Defluviitalea raffinosedens: one gene and its partner. The protein of the gene in region 1 interacts with the protein of each later gene in a pairwise test. Links are inferred from orthologs where the notes say so. Each region holds a gene or a part of one and is shown on either strand. Other genes may lie near its edges.

Region 1 (7,857 bases):
TGCTACAGAAGAAATGACAGAAGAGGAGATTCAACTGTCGGGAGAATTAGAAGTTTTTGTTAAGAAGTTTGAAGAGGCTATGGAAGATGATTTTAATACGGCGGATGCAGTATCGGTTATTTTTGAACTGGTTCGCTTTGCTAACACACACATTAATGGCAATTCCTCAAAAGCCTTTACTTCCGTAGTAAAAAAGAAGATAATAGAGCTAAGCAATATTTTAGGATTGCTTGAAAAACAAGAAAATGACTTGTTGGATGAAGAAATAGAAAAGCTCATTCAGGAAAGACAAGAAGCAAGAAAAGCAAAAAATTGGGCATTGGCGGATCAAATTCGTGATGCCTTAAAAGAAAAAGGAATTATTTTGGAAGATACCCCTCAGGGAGTAAGATGGAAAAGGCTATAATGAATGGAGATTGAAGATGGAAAACGACTCGAATATAATAAAATTTCTGGAAGATGAACATAAATCTATAGAAATAAAATGTGTCAAACCCAGGGAGTATTCCCCCCTGGTTTTGGCATATATTGGAGATGCTGTATTTGAATTAATTATCAGAACGGAGATTGTCTCAAAAGGCAATGCGCCTGTGAATAAACTCCACGAAGCAGTACGAGAGTATGTTAATGCCTCAGCTCAAGCCAACATGTATCATAGAATAAAAAACTATCTTACAGAAGAGGAAGAAGCGATCTTTAAAAGAGGCAGAAATGCAAAATCAAGCAGTGTTCCCAAAAACGCTGATTTATTGGATTATAAACATGCAACGGGGCTTGAAGCTCTTTGCGGCTATCTATATCTGGATGGACAAATCGACCGGCTGCGCTATTTAATAAATCTGGGAATGGAAGAACAAAAGGTCGAAGAATAGAGTTGGAGGTTACTACATGTCTGAGCATGCAAAAAAATTTGTTAAGGGGGCAATTATTCTTTCTATCGGAGGAATTATTGCAAAGATTTTAAGCGCATTTTTTAGGATACCATTGACACATTTGATTGGAGATACCGGACTAGGCTATTATCAAATGCCCTATCCCATTTATACGATGATGACCGCGATCTCCTATGTGGGCATTCCATCAGCTGTATCCAAAATCATATCCGGGAATTTGGTTCACAAAAAGTATTATGAAGCCCATAAAGTGTTTCAATATACACTTTTATTATTGATCATTCTGACCGGAGCAGTTTCACTGTTTATGTTTTTTGGAGCAGACTGGCTTATTTATACCCAGGGATGGGTGGAAGGTGCAAAGTATTCCTTGTGGGGACTTGCGTTTAGTCCGATTTTTATAGGGATCATGGGGGTATTTCGAGGATACTTTCAGGGAATGCAGGATATGATGCCAACGGCTACCTCTCAGATAGCAGAAAGTTTTTCAAGAACCATAATAGGGTTGGGCGCGGCATATCTTTTTATGAGACTTGGGTATGGCGTTGAAATTGCAGCCGGAGGAGCAGCTTTTGGAGGTGCAGCCGGCGGTATTATGGGATCGGTTATTCTTGCCATATTCTATTTAAAAAGAAGAAGGCAAATTTTAGAAAAGGTTAATCAATCAAAGGAAAATAGTAAGCAATTATCCTTCTTTAACGTATCAAAAGAAGTTATTGCAATTACATTCCCCATTTCTATAGGAGCATCCATTCTTTCGGTTATGAATTGGGTAGATTCTGCATCCGTTGTACGAAGACTGCTGGATGCTGGTGTACCAAGGCTTAAAGCGGTAGATTTATTTGGACAGATGGGGAAGGCATCTACTTTTATTAGCATTCCTTTAGCTTTGGGAATGGCGCTTATTGTAGGATTAGTTCCGGCCACTGCAGAAGCAGTAGAAAAAAAGGATCGAGAAGAACTTCATGATAAAATAGAGCTGGGGACAAGATTTGCACTTTTGCTTGGACTTCCTTCTGCAGCTGGATTATGCGTATTGGCGCAGCCAGCTATGAGTTTGATTTATGGAAAATACAATGAAGGAGCAGAAGTTCTGGCCGTCATGAGTCTCAGTTTGATTTTTGTTATGTTAGGACAAACATTGACAGGCATTCTTCAAGGCATGGGACATTTCTATGTACCAGTTGTTAATTTAGTTGCTGCAGCCGTAGGGAAAGGAATTATTAATTATTTTTTAGTTCCGGGATCTTTGGGAATCAATGGGGCAGCTATTGGAACAATTGTTGGGTATGGTATTTTTGCTGTTTTAAATTATTTGGCGGTTAGAAAATATGGAGAGTTTAAGTTGAAATTTGTTCATGTAATATTGAAGCCGACAATATCTGCTGCGGTTATGGCAGGCATTACTCTGGCTTTTTATAAGTTAATAAGTAGATTTATGGGAAACAGCATTTCCACATTGGCAGCTGTCTGCGTAGGAGTATTGGTATATGTTCTTATTCTTATTTTTACAGGGGCCATTGAAGAAGAAGATTTCAAGATGCTTCCAAAAGGAGACAAACTGGCGATTATCTTTAAAAAATTAAAACTTTTAAAGAATTAAAAGTTAAGCAGTTGGTCTGAATGTTCATTGATGATGATGGTATTTACATTTCGTTTGGCAGCAATAGATGGCAGCAGATTAGCAGGAAAAGCTTTGAGGCTGGTTCCGACGATCAGAACCAAATCGGCTTTTCTAAATTCCATGACGGCTTTTTCCCAATGGTGAATTTGTTCTTCATAAAGCACAATATCAGGCTTTAGAATACTAAGACACTCAGGACAGGTCGGAAGCTTTTGATCGTATGCTAGATGAAAGGGAAAATATTTCTTACAACTTTCACAGAAGAGAAAGTTAAGGTTTCCATGGATTTCTAGTACGTTTTTGCTTCCGGCCTTTTGATGTAGTCCGTCTATGTTTTGAGTAATGATTGAAACATTATATTTAGAAAGTGTATAATGGGCTGCATTCGGGCTACAATTTTTCCAGCGGAGAATTTCGCGATAAAAATCATAAAAAGTATGATGATTTTTCTCAAAAAAGGATCTTTCCATGATTTTTTTTATTGGAATGCCTCGATAATCCTTGGTAAGAGTAGGCAGGCTGCTGGCTACGCTTATGCCTGCTCCGGTTAACGCGACCGGATAAGTACTTTTTAAAATTTGTTCTTTGATATAGTGAGCATTGATGCTGGTCATAATAATACATCCTTTGCAGCAAAATAACTGAATACAGTATTTATTATGAGCAAAATGAAAGGAGTTTTTACATGAAAACATTTGAAGAAGATAATTTGCGCCTGGAGGGAAGAAATGCCGTATTAGAAGCACTAAAATCGGAAAGAGACATAGATAAAATTCTAATTCAGCAGGGGAATGTGGAAGGTTCTATTAAAAAAATTATTGCCGAAGCCAAAAACAGGGGAATTGTGGTGCAAACCGTTGCAAAGTCTAAATTGGATGAGCTGTCGGAAACCAAGAAGCATCAGGGAGTCATAGCTTTTGCATCTGCCCACAAGTATGCGGAAGTGGATGATATTCTTAAAAAAGCTGAAGAAAAAGGGGAAAAGCCTTTTATCATCATACTGGATGGTATTACAGATCCTCATAATTTGGGCGCTATTGTACGAACCGCCAATATTTCCGGTGCCCATGGTGTGATTATTCCAAAAAGGAGATCAGCGGGGCTCAGTGCCGTTGTTGCGAAAGCTTCAGCGGGGGCAATAGAATATGTACCAATTGCGAAGGTTACCAATATAGCTCGTACAATCGAAGATCTCAAAGAGAAAGGAATATGGATTGCCTGTGCTGACATGGATGGAGAGCCAATGTATCAGACAGATTTAAAAGGGGCAATTGCTCTGGTAATCGGAAATGAAGGAGAAGGTGTCAGCAGAATTGTAAAAGAAAAATGTGATTTTACAGTAAAAATCCCCATGTATGGGCAGATTACTTCATTAAATGCATCTGTAGCTGCCGGAATATTGATGTATGAGGTTGTACGGCAAAAGTATTTTGTGTAAAATGAATAGTAATATAAGAAAAAAGTATCAGTATATAGAGAATCGATAGGAAACAATTAATTCGTTTCTTAAAGGAGGTTCTCTTAAATGGTTTTCCAACTGAATGGTTTGATAACCCATTAAGCTTGACAGTTGGGGAGCTATTAATATGCTGATACTTTTTTTGTTATATTTGGATAAGTTTATATTGTGGAAATTATTTTGTAATATAGGGGCTATTTTATAAGGGGGGGGTTATTATAAAAAAAGTCGTACTTACAGTAACTATAATCGTATTTTTAGTGATCATAATGTATGATGTTTGTCAGCATAATAATGAAACTACAGAGACACTAGAGATAGAAATGGTTCCACAATATTTTGGCGAAAAAAACAGTATATACACTCCAGTGATGGCACCAAAGGATTTTGACTGGAGGCAATGCGAAGGAGTAGTATTGAATTTTTTAGTAGAAAACAATATCAACGCCAGTGTACTTATGAAAGAAGTTGAAAAATTTACTGAAGTGACAGGCATTCATGTAAATATCCGCAGTATGGATTTTGATACCTTGGTAGAACGAATGAATATGGAATTTATATCTAAGAGCTCTCAATATGAATTGCTTTATATAGATCCTTATCAATTTTTAACTCGGTTTAGCAGCCAATTAGAAGACTTAAACACTTTTGAAAATAATGTTAAGCTGCCACATCTTGTAGGAGGAATCGAAAGTTTTAACAAGAATTACGTGGATATTTGTTCTTATTTTATAGATAGGGATAAACTGTATGCAATTCCTTTTGATACAACTTCAATGATTTTTTATTACCGAAAAGATATTTTTGAAAAATATAAGAATGCTATGATTTCAGATTTGAATTACAATCCTGTTCCCGGAAGCACCAGTTTTACCTGGGAGAGATATATTGAAGTTGCCCAATGGATTGATCAAAATGTGCCTAAGTCAGAAATACAATACAGCAGTGTATCTATGTCAGCAGAACACAATTCAATATACTGTGAGTTTTCAAACATTATGAGTGCTTATGGAGCGGATTATTTTGCAGACCAGAATGTAAATACCTTAGGGAGGGACAATCCCTATCAACTTACAGTGAATACTCCTCAATTCAGAGAAGCCCTGTCGATTTATAAAAGATTTGTTTCATTATCTCCCATTGGAATAGAAGGAATCAACTGGAGTGAGTTAGCTGAGCTTTTTGCAGAGGGAAAAGTTGCTATGATGATCAACTGGGACGAAAATGCTGCGATTATGGAAAATGAATCTCTTTCCAAAGTTAAAGGAAAGGTTGGATACAGTATTTTACCTTATGGTGCTGTAAGAAGTGCCAATATATATGGCGGTTCAGGAATAGGAATCAATGCCAACATAAGTGAAGAAAAAAAATTAGCGGCCTGGCTGTTTATCGTATGGGCCACTTCTCCTCAAGTTCAAATGAAAGTGCTTTTGGATAAAGAGGGAGGCAATATGCCTTCCAGAAATGAATTATACAGATTAATTGAGGCATCCTATATGGCATACATAGACCATGCTTATGCTTCGATTTTTGCACAAAAGGAACGAAATGCGTATTATCGACCTAAATACCGAAATGTATATTCTTTTGAAAAAATTATGATAGACAATCTTTACAATATGATTAAAGATGATTTGACTCCGGAAGAGACGGCCCAGTTAATAGAGAAAGATTGGGAAAAATATAGTAAAAGGGATTAATAATATGAAAAAGATTAATAAAAAATACAGAAATAGTTTAAAAAATCAACTTTTGATTGCGACCATTACCTTTTCCATAGTGCCCTTTATCATATTTTCAGTTATTTTTTATTATGTATATAGTTTAATTATTAAACAATATACAGATACAGCCAGGCAATCGGTAAAGACAGCTGCTTCCAATATCGATTATGTATTGAATGATGTTGAGAAATTTTCTAACTCCATATTTTTGAATTACGAATCTTCAGAATTGATGAGAATAGGAAATAGGGCAGAACTAGAAAATAAATTAAGAAGTTATTTTTCATCCAGAGACGACATTGATGGAATTTATGTAATGATTCACGGAGAATTTTATTATGCCGGATCTGAAAAAAGGAATGGTGTTAATATTATTCCCAAAGCAGTGCTAAAAAACAGCAGTGGAGAAGTTGTTTGGCTGCCTACAAAAGAAAGGTATATTAAAGTTCTATCCAGTGTTATTAAGAGAAATTGCTTTTCTCTCAACAGAAAAATAGTAGATGTAAATTCTCTGGAAGAACTGGGATATATGACAATAGATCTGGACGAATGGGTGCTTAGAGAAATTTATAACGGGCTAGCTGAGGATGGAAGTCAAGTATTCATATGCACTGCTGATGGTCAAATGATTAGCCAATCTGGCAATATGGCAATGGATTATTTTTACATAAAGGCTATCATAGATAAAATTTTTATGGAAGGAAATCGCTCCTATGTAGAATATGAGGAAAATGGAGAAGACAAAGTAGCTATTTATTCCCCATGCAATAAAGGAAAGTGGATTTTAGTCAAGACGATTCTTAAGAGTGATTTGTATGCAGATATTCGAAAACTGCAAAAAGATGTTATGATCGCAGGTATTATATTTATTTTGATAACTACCGGCAGTGCCTATTATTTTTCAACAGCCATTACTAAGCCTATAAGAGACATTATCAAAAAAATGAAAGAAGTAGAAAAAGGAGATTTTTTAGTATATGTTGATGTAAAAGGAAATAATGAGTTTACTGAGTTAGGAGATAAGTTTAACCGCATGGTTTCTAAAATTAAAGGTTTAATGGAAGATGTCGTTAATTCAGAAAAGCAAAAGAATGAACTTGAATTAGAAGTTTTGCATGCGCAGATCAATCCCCATTTCTTGTATAACACTTTGAATACAATTCGCTGGATGGCCCAGATCAAAGGAGAATACAGTATTAGTAATGCCATCGTAGCGCTGGTAAAACTTCTTAGGGTCAGCATCAGTTTGGGTAAAAAAATGATCACTTTGGAGGAAGAAATAGAATATGTGAAAAACTATATCTTAATTCAAAGGTTGAGATTTAATCAAGATTTTCTTATAGAATATGAAATCGAGGACAAGTATCGTAAAGTTATGATTCCTAAGCTCATCCTGCAGCCAATTGTGGAGAATGCATTGATTTATTGCATAGATGATGAACGTGAGGAGAAATTGCATATAAAAATTTATACTTATCCTTATGAAGACGTTCTAAGAATTGTTGTGGAAGATAACGGTAAAGGTATTAGTCCCGAGATATTAGAGAACATATTTAAAGAAGAAAAGAATATAAACAAATTTAGTACGGTGGGGTTAAATAATGTAAATAACAGAATCAAATTGTACTATGGGGAGAGGTATGGATTATTGATTGATACAAAGGAGGGAATAGGAACGAAAGTTATTATAGAAATTCCTGAAGTATATTAATGTCTTTTGGGGGGACTAAAATGTATAAAGTGCTTATTGTTGATGATGAAATGATTGTTAGAATAGGGCTAAAATCTATGATAGATTGGAATGCCTACGAATTTGAAATTATTGGGGAATCGGGTAATGGAGAAGATGCTTTTAATAAATTTTTAACTTTAAAACCGGATTTGGTTATTACAGATATCAAAATGCCTAAAAAAGATGGATTATGGCTTACAAGAAAGATAAAAGAAACGAATAAAGATACTCAGGTAATAGTTTTAACTTGTTATGATGAATTCGATTATGCGAGGGAAGCTTTGAAGTTTCAGGCATCTGACTATATATTAAAGGCAGAGCTGGAAGAAGATGATCTGGTTGCCACGCTTAAAAGAATAAAAGAAAAATTAGACCGGGAAGGCAAAAAAGAAGAATCACATATACAAGTAGATATTAAAAAAGAA
Region 2 (6,327 bases), on another replicon or contig:
CAAATATATTCGCCAGGAAACCTTTAGTAAAGGGTTATTGGTTACTAAAGCAAAAGACGAAGAATTAGAGTCTGTATATGAAATGTATTATGATTATAGTGAAGCAATAAAAAGCATTCCCGGCCATAGAATATTAGCCATCAACAGGGGAGAAAAAGAAAAAATCCTATCTGTCAAAATAGAAGCACCTGTTGAGCGGATAGGAGCTTACTTAGAAAAGCAAGTGATTAAGAATGATAAAAGTCCATTTTTGGATCTCATAAAAACTGTGATTGAAGATAGCTATAAAAGATTGATTGCTCCTGCTATAGAACGAGAGATCAGAAATGAATTAACAGAAAAAGCTGAAACAGGTGCCTTAGCTGTTTTTAAAAGTAATCTTTCTCAGCTTTTGATGCAGCCCCCTATTAAGAATAAAGTAGTTATGGGATGGGACCCTGCATTCCGCACAGGATGTAAAATTGCCGTTGTAGATGAAACAGGGAAAGTACTGGATACGACGGTAGTCTATCCGACTCCTCCGCAAAATAAAGTAGAAGAGGCAAAGAAAATATTAAAAGAGCTGATCAAAAAGTATAATGTGGATATTATTGCCATTGGAAACGGAACCGCCTCCAGGGAATCCGAAATGTTTGTTTCGGAACTGATTAAAGAGTTGGATCAGGAGGTGCATTATATTATCGTTAATGAGGCAGGGGCCTCTGTATATTCTGCTTCTCCTTTAGGTTCGGAAGAATTTCCTGAGTTTGATGTGGGCTTAAGAAGTGCGGCATCCATTGCCAGAAGACTTCAGGATCCTTTAGCAGAACTGGTTAAGATTGATCCAAAGTCTATTGGAGTGGGCCAATATCAGCATGATATGAACCAAAAAAGATTGGAAGAAGTCCTTGGTGGGGTTGTAGAAGATTGCGTAAACCGAGTTGGGGTAGATTTAAATACAGCTTCAGTATCCTTGCTTCAATATGTAGCAGGAATAAAAAATACCGTAGCAAAGAATATTGTAGAATATAGAGAAACCAATGGTAAATTTACAGCAAGGCAACAGCTCTTAAAAGTAAAGCAGTTAGGACCTAAAGTATTTGAGCAGTGTGCCGGATTTTTACGAATTCCCGAATCAGACAATGTATTGGACAGAACAGGGGTTCATCCGGAATCTTATAAAGTTGCAAAAGACTTGCTAAGATATCTGGGATACACAGAAAATGATATTTTGGAATTAAAAATAAAGAATATCAGAGCTCAGATCGAGGATATAAATATATTAGCCGGGGAATTGGAAGTAGGCGTGCCTACCCTTGAAGACATCATTAAAGAGTTGGAAAAGCCAGGGAGAGATCCAAGAGAAGATATGCCAAAGCCAATCCTTAGAAGCGATGTTCTTGAGCTTAATGATTTAAAGCCGGGCATGGTTTTAATGGGAACTGTACGCAACATTACAGATTTTGGAGCCTTTGTAGATATAGGCGTTCATCAGGACGGACTTGTTCATATCTCAGAAATGACAGAGAAGTTTATCAAGCATCCTTTGGAAGTAGTCAGTGTGGGAGATATTATTAAGGTATCTGTATTAAGTGTTGACATAAATAAGAAAAGAATAGCATTAACGATGAAAGGGATCTAAGGAAGGAGAAATAAAATGGAAGTTAGGTCGTTTAATGATGACTATCACGAGGTCGGCCAATTAGTATTAAATGCGCAGGTAAATAAGGAGACATATTTTTTCTATCCGGTTTATAAGACGGTAGAGGAAATGAAAAAAGATTGGGAGGGGAAAGAGCTTATCCTGATGGTTGCTGAAGAAGACAACCAGATCATAGGTTTTGGAGGCTTAGATTTAGTCCGAAAAGAAGGCAATCCCAATGCAGATTTGTATGGGATCCTTGTAAATCCGCTTTATCGAAGTCAAGGTGTGGGCAGTGCGCTAATGGAAGCTTTAATCCGTAAAGCGAAAGAAGTAGGTATTCGATCCATCTACGCTCAAATTGAGACCGATAATGAAGAAGGAATAGATTTTTTGATTAAGCATGGATTCGAGTATAAAAGAAGCTTCTTCAGAATGGAAATGAATGAGCCGATTTTTCAGGAAGTAAACTGTCCTGAAGGTATTGAAATCAGAAGATCAAAAGCAATAAAGGATAAAGCCCAGTTCTTGGAAACCTATGAAGAAATTTTTGGCAATCCCAAAGATGGAGAAAAGCAACTTGCAATTTTATCCGATCCGAATCATAGTCATGAGATTTTTCTGATGTACAGGGTGAGTAGAAGCACTGGAAAAGAAAAATTAATTGGATTTTGCGGCGTGGAAAGTATAGAAGAAGATGGTAAAATGAACCGTCGTATTGATACCTTGGGCGTTATTGATAAGTATGGAAGACGAGGAATGGGTAAAGTACTTTATATGACGGTATTAAATTACTATTGGTCTTTGCCTGATACGAGAAAGATTAGCATTACGCTAAAAAGCTCATCGGAAAATGTTAAAAAGTTTTATTTAAGTTGCGGCATGGAAGAAACGCAAAGTACAGAGACCTACAAATATGAACTAGAAGATTAAAATTTTATCATGTATGAAAGTTGACACATATAGAATCATATAGTATAATGAGTTCAAATTTAATAAGAAGATTCTTCAGGGCAGGGTGAAATTCCCGACCGGCGGTGATAGTCCGCGAGTGCGTTATGTACGCATTGATTTGGTGAAATTCCAAAACCGACAGTACAGTCTGGATGGGAGAAGAATGGCGTTATTACGCATTTCCAAGCAGTCCGAAGAATCCTCTGGCTGCTTTTTTTATTGCAGCCCATAAAATTTAAGGAGGAATGGAAATGGAAAGTATTCAAAGAGTAGCAGATCAAAAGAAAAGAGTGTTTGAAACAAGTAATTTAGTAAAGATGGGATTGTTATCCGCACTGGCATTTATCCTTATGAGACTTGACTTCCCTATACCTGGTTTTCCACCTTTTTTAAAAATGGATGTCAGTGATATCCCATCTGTTATAGGTGCGTTATCCATAGGGCCGGCGGCAGGAGTCATTGTTCAGTTGACCAAAGCATTTCTTTATATGGTATCAGGAAGCGATACAGGTTTTGTAGGGCCTTTAGCCAATTTTATTGTAGGAGCAGCCTATGTTCTGCCCCTTGGGCTTGTATATAAATATAAATCAAATTTAAAAGGTTTTATCATAGGATGTTTTGCAGGTACCATTACAATGGCAGCAATTGGAGGACTGATAAATTATTTTGTTATGATACCTTTTTATGCGATGATCTTTGGAATGAGCGTGGATGTAATCGTTTCTATGGGAACCAAAATTAATGCAGGCATCAATGATTTAAAGACTTTGGTTCTTTATTCTATAGTGCCTTTTAATCTTCTAAAAGCCAGCGGTATTTCTATTCTAAGCTATGGTGTGTATAAAGCACTATATCCCCTTTTTCACAGAAGTAAATAGTATAGAAGATGATAGAACGGTCATCCGTTCTTTTTTCTTGCATATTTTTATAAAAAATAATACAATTAAACATAATATATTAAGATAGTATAATATTGAAAGGAAAGAAATAATGGTTTATGAAAGCTATTCTGAAGAAGAAACCAAGCAATTAGGTATTAAGCTGGGCAGTTCATGTAAAAAGGGAGACATTTACTGTCTGATAGGAGACTTAGGAGTCGGGAAAACTGCTTTTGCCAAAGGGTTAGCAGAAGGGTTAAACATCTATGAACCCATTACAAGTCCTACCTTTACAGTTGTGAATGAATATGAAGGAAGAATTCCTTTGTATCATTTTGATGTATACAGAATTACCGATATAGATGAAATGGATGAAATAGGATATGAAGAATACTTCTTTGGTGACGGTGTATGCTTAATCGAATGGGCAGATATAATTGAAGACCTAATCCCGGATTCTGCTGTTTGGATTCATATAAAAAAAGATTTAAGCAAAGGTGAAAATTATAGAGCAATTACTATTTCGAATAAAAAGGAATGATTGAATTGAAAATATTAGCATTGGATTCATCAGGCAATGTCGCCTCTGTAGCTATTATAGAAGATGATCAATTATTAATAGAGCTTACAATGAACTACAAAAAAACTCATTCTCAAACCCTTTTGCCGATGATCGATTCCATTTGCAAAATGGTGAATCTGGATTTAGAATCCCTGGATTATATTGCTGCAGCCAGCGGGCCTGGTTCTTTTACAGGGCTTAGGATAGGGGTTGCTACTGCAAAGGGGTTAGCATATGCCCTTAATAAACCGATTATAGGAGTTCCGACCCTTGATGGGCTGGCATATAATATTACATATACCGACTATTTAATTTGTCCGATTATGGATGCAAGAAGGAATCAAGTGTATACAGCTTTTTATTTATGGGAAAAAGGCTTGTTAAAAAGACAGTCGGATTACTTAGCCATTGAAATTGATGAATGTGTAAAAAGAGCTAAGGAATATAATAAACCCCTTGTTTTTTTAGGAGATGGGGTACCGGTATACAAGGATAAGATAAAAGAAGCAATAGGTGATGGGGAATATTATTTTGCACCACAATCCTGCAATATGCAGAAGGCATCGTCCATTGGAAGTCTTGGAATGATTCTGGCTAAAGAAGGAAAAGCTCAGGATTCTATGGAGTTTGTGCCTTTTTATCTGCGAAAATCCCAGGCAGAAAGAGAATATGAAGAGAAGGCAAGAGGAAACCTATGATCAAAATTATTTCAATGAAAGAAGAACACATTCCCCAAATTTATGAAATTGAAAAAAGCTGTTTTACAATTCCCTGGTCTAAGGACGCCTTTGAAAAAGAATTGAAGGAAAATCCTTTGGCCTATTATATTGTGGCAGAATCCAAAGGCAATATATTAGGATATGCGGGAATGTGGAAGATCGCCGATGAAGGTCATATTACGAATATAGCAGTGCATCCTGATTTTCAGCATCAGGGCGTGGGAACCCTGTTAATGCAGGGCATTATTGAAGAGGCGCAAAGAAATCATTTCATAGGACTTACTCTGGAAGTGAGAGAAAGCAACATTAAGGCACAAAATTTATATAAAAAATTTGGTTTCGTCAATGAAGGAATCAGAAAAGGGTATTATCAGGATACAGGAGAAAATGCGGTGATCATGTGGAAATATTTTAAAGAATAGAACGTCTTCTAATTTTAGAAGGCGTTTTATTATAGGGAAGAAAATTGTCATACTACTAAAAACATTTTGATTTAAGAGAGGAAATCAATGCCCTTTATTGAATATAATAATATAGAGAAAGGAGTGGAAATATGAAGAAATTTCACGAATTATCCTATAGAGATTTGAAGAAGTTCATCGACCCCTCAGATTTTGATTTTAGAACCACCGACGAACTAGAGCCGATGGAAGGAATTATTGGTCAGGAAAGAGCGGTAAAAGCAATGGAATTCGGACTAAATATCAAAATGAGGGGCTATAATATTTATATGTCAGGCCCAACCGGCTCTGGTAAAACCACTTATGCAACATCCTGTGTCAGAGAAATTGCTAAGAATGAACCTGTTCCTTATGATTGGTGTTATGTATATAATTTTGCTAAACCAAGCAATCCTTTAGCACTTCGTTTTCCCCCTGGATTAGGAAAAGAATTTAGAGATGATATGGATGAGCTTATAGAGTTTTTACTTGAAGAAATTCCTAAAGCGTTTAATTCAGAAGAATATGAAAAAGAAAAAGCAGAAATTATAAAGCGTTATCAGACGAATAAAGACGAAATTGTTAAAAAGATGAAAGAAAGGGCAAAAGAGTTAGGCTTTGGCGTAAAGGTTACCAGTGCAGGCATATATTTTGTTCCCCTTATTAACGGAGAAGCAATAGATGAAAATGAATATGAGAATTTGAATGAAGAGATCAAAGAAAGATTTACAAAAGTGACAGAGGAGTTTCAGGATGAAGTATCAGATATCCTTAAAAGTTTAAGAGACTTGGAAAAGAAAGCAAAGCAGGAGATCGAAGATTTAGAATACAAGATAGGACTTTTTGCAGTAGGGCATCATATCAGTGCTTTAAAAGAAAAGTATAAAGAATTCGACAGAGTGAATAAATATTTAGAAGCTGTGCAGGAAGATATTCTAGAAAATATAGAGGAATTTTTAGAAAATGAGAGTGAAGAGGAAGATCAACTGGCTTCCATCCTTCCCTATGTCATCAGAAGGAATACTGAAGATGTGACCATAAAATATAAAGTCAATCTATTCATTGACAATACAGAAACTAAAGGCGCCCCTGTAATCATAGATTTTAATCCTACTTATAATAAATTAATTGGTCAGATAGAATATGACAATGA

What was found. The genes of interacting proteins can lie anywhere in the genome.
Region 2: the proteins of rlmB (region 1) and tsaE interact in binary tests that used the Escherichia coli proteins (3 or more experiments, as listed by UniProt). The link is inferred for Defluviitalea raffinosedens from one-to-one orthologs.

What each region holds. Positions count from the first base shown.
Region 1 is NZ_JAFBEP010000002.1:257,797-265,653, reverse strand. Bases 2,338-5,078 are described here. They hold rlmB (23S rRNA (guanosine(2251)-2'-O)-methyltransferase RlmB), read left to right. Parts: upstream 2,338-3,202; coding sequence 3,203-3,955; downstream 3,956-5,078. Other genes in these bases: JOD07_RS03160 (extracellular solute-binding protein), read left to right, coding at 4,246-5,078; JOD07_RS03170 (Sir2 family NAD-dependent protein deacetylase), read right to left, coding at 2,493-3,131; JOD07_RS03175 (putative polysaccharide biosynthesis protein), read left to right, coding at 2,338-2,496. In the rest of the region: cysS (cysteine--tRNA ligase), read left to right, coding at 1-406; JOD07_RS03180 (Mini-ribonuclease 3), read left to right, coding at 423-872; more of JOD07_RS03175, read left to right, coding at 889-2,337; more of JOD07_RS03160, read left to right, coding at 5,079-5,676; JOD07_RS03155 (cache domain-containing sensor histidine kinase), read left to right, coding at 5,681-7,411; JOD07_RS03150 (response regulator), read left to right, coding at 7,432-7,857. UniProt on the Escherichia coli protein: Specifically methylates the ribose of guanosine 2251 in 23S rRNA.
Region 2 is NZ_JAFBEP010000016.1:52,015-58,341, forward strand. What follows is about bases 2,378-5,279. They hold tsaE (tRNA (adenosine(37)-N6)-threonylcarbamoyltransferase complex ATPase subunit type 1 TsaE), read left to right. Parts: upstream 2,378-3,565; coding sequence 3,566-3,994; downstream 3,995-5,279. Other genes in these bases: JOD07_RS11180 (GNAT family N-acetyltransferase), read left to right, coding at 2,378-2,554; JOD07_RS11185 (ECF transporter S component), read left to right, coding at 2,827-3,453; tsaB (tRNA (adenosine(37)-N6)-threonylcarbamoyltransferase complex dimerization subunit type 1 TsaB), read left to right, coding at 3,991-4,713; rimI (ribosomal protein S18-alanine N-acetyltransferase), read left to right, coding at 4,710-5,156. Outside these bases: JOD07_RS11175 (Tex family protein), read left to right, coding at 1-1,621; more of JOD07_RS11180, read left to right, coding at 1,637-2,377; JOD07_RS11205 (Lon protease family protein), read left to right, coding at 5,288-6,327. UniProt on the Escherichia coli protein: Required for the formation of a threonylcarbamoyl group on adenosine at position 37 (t(6)A37) in tRNAs that read codons beginning with adenine.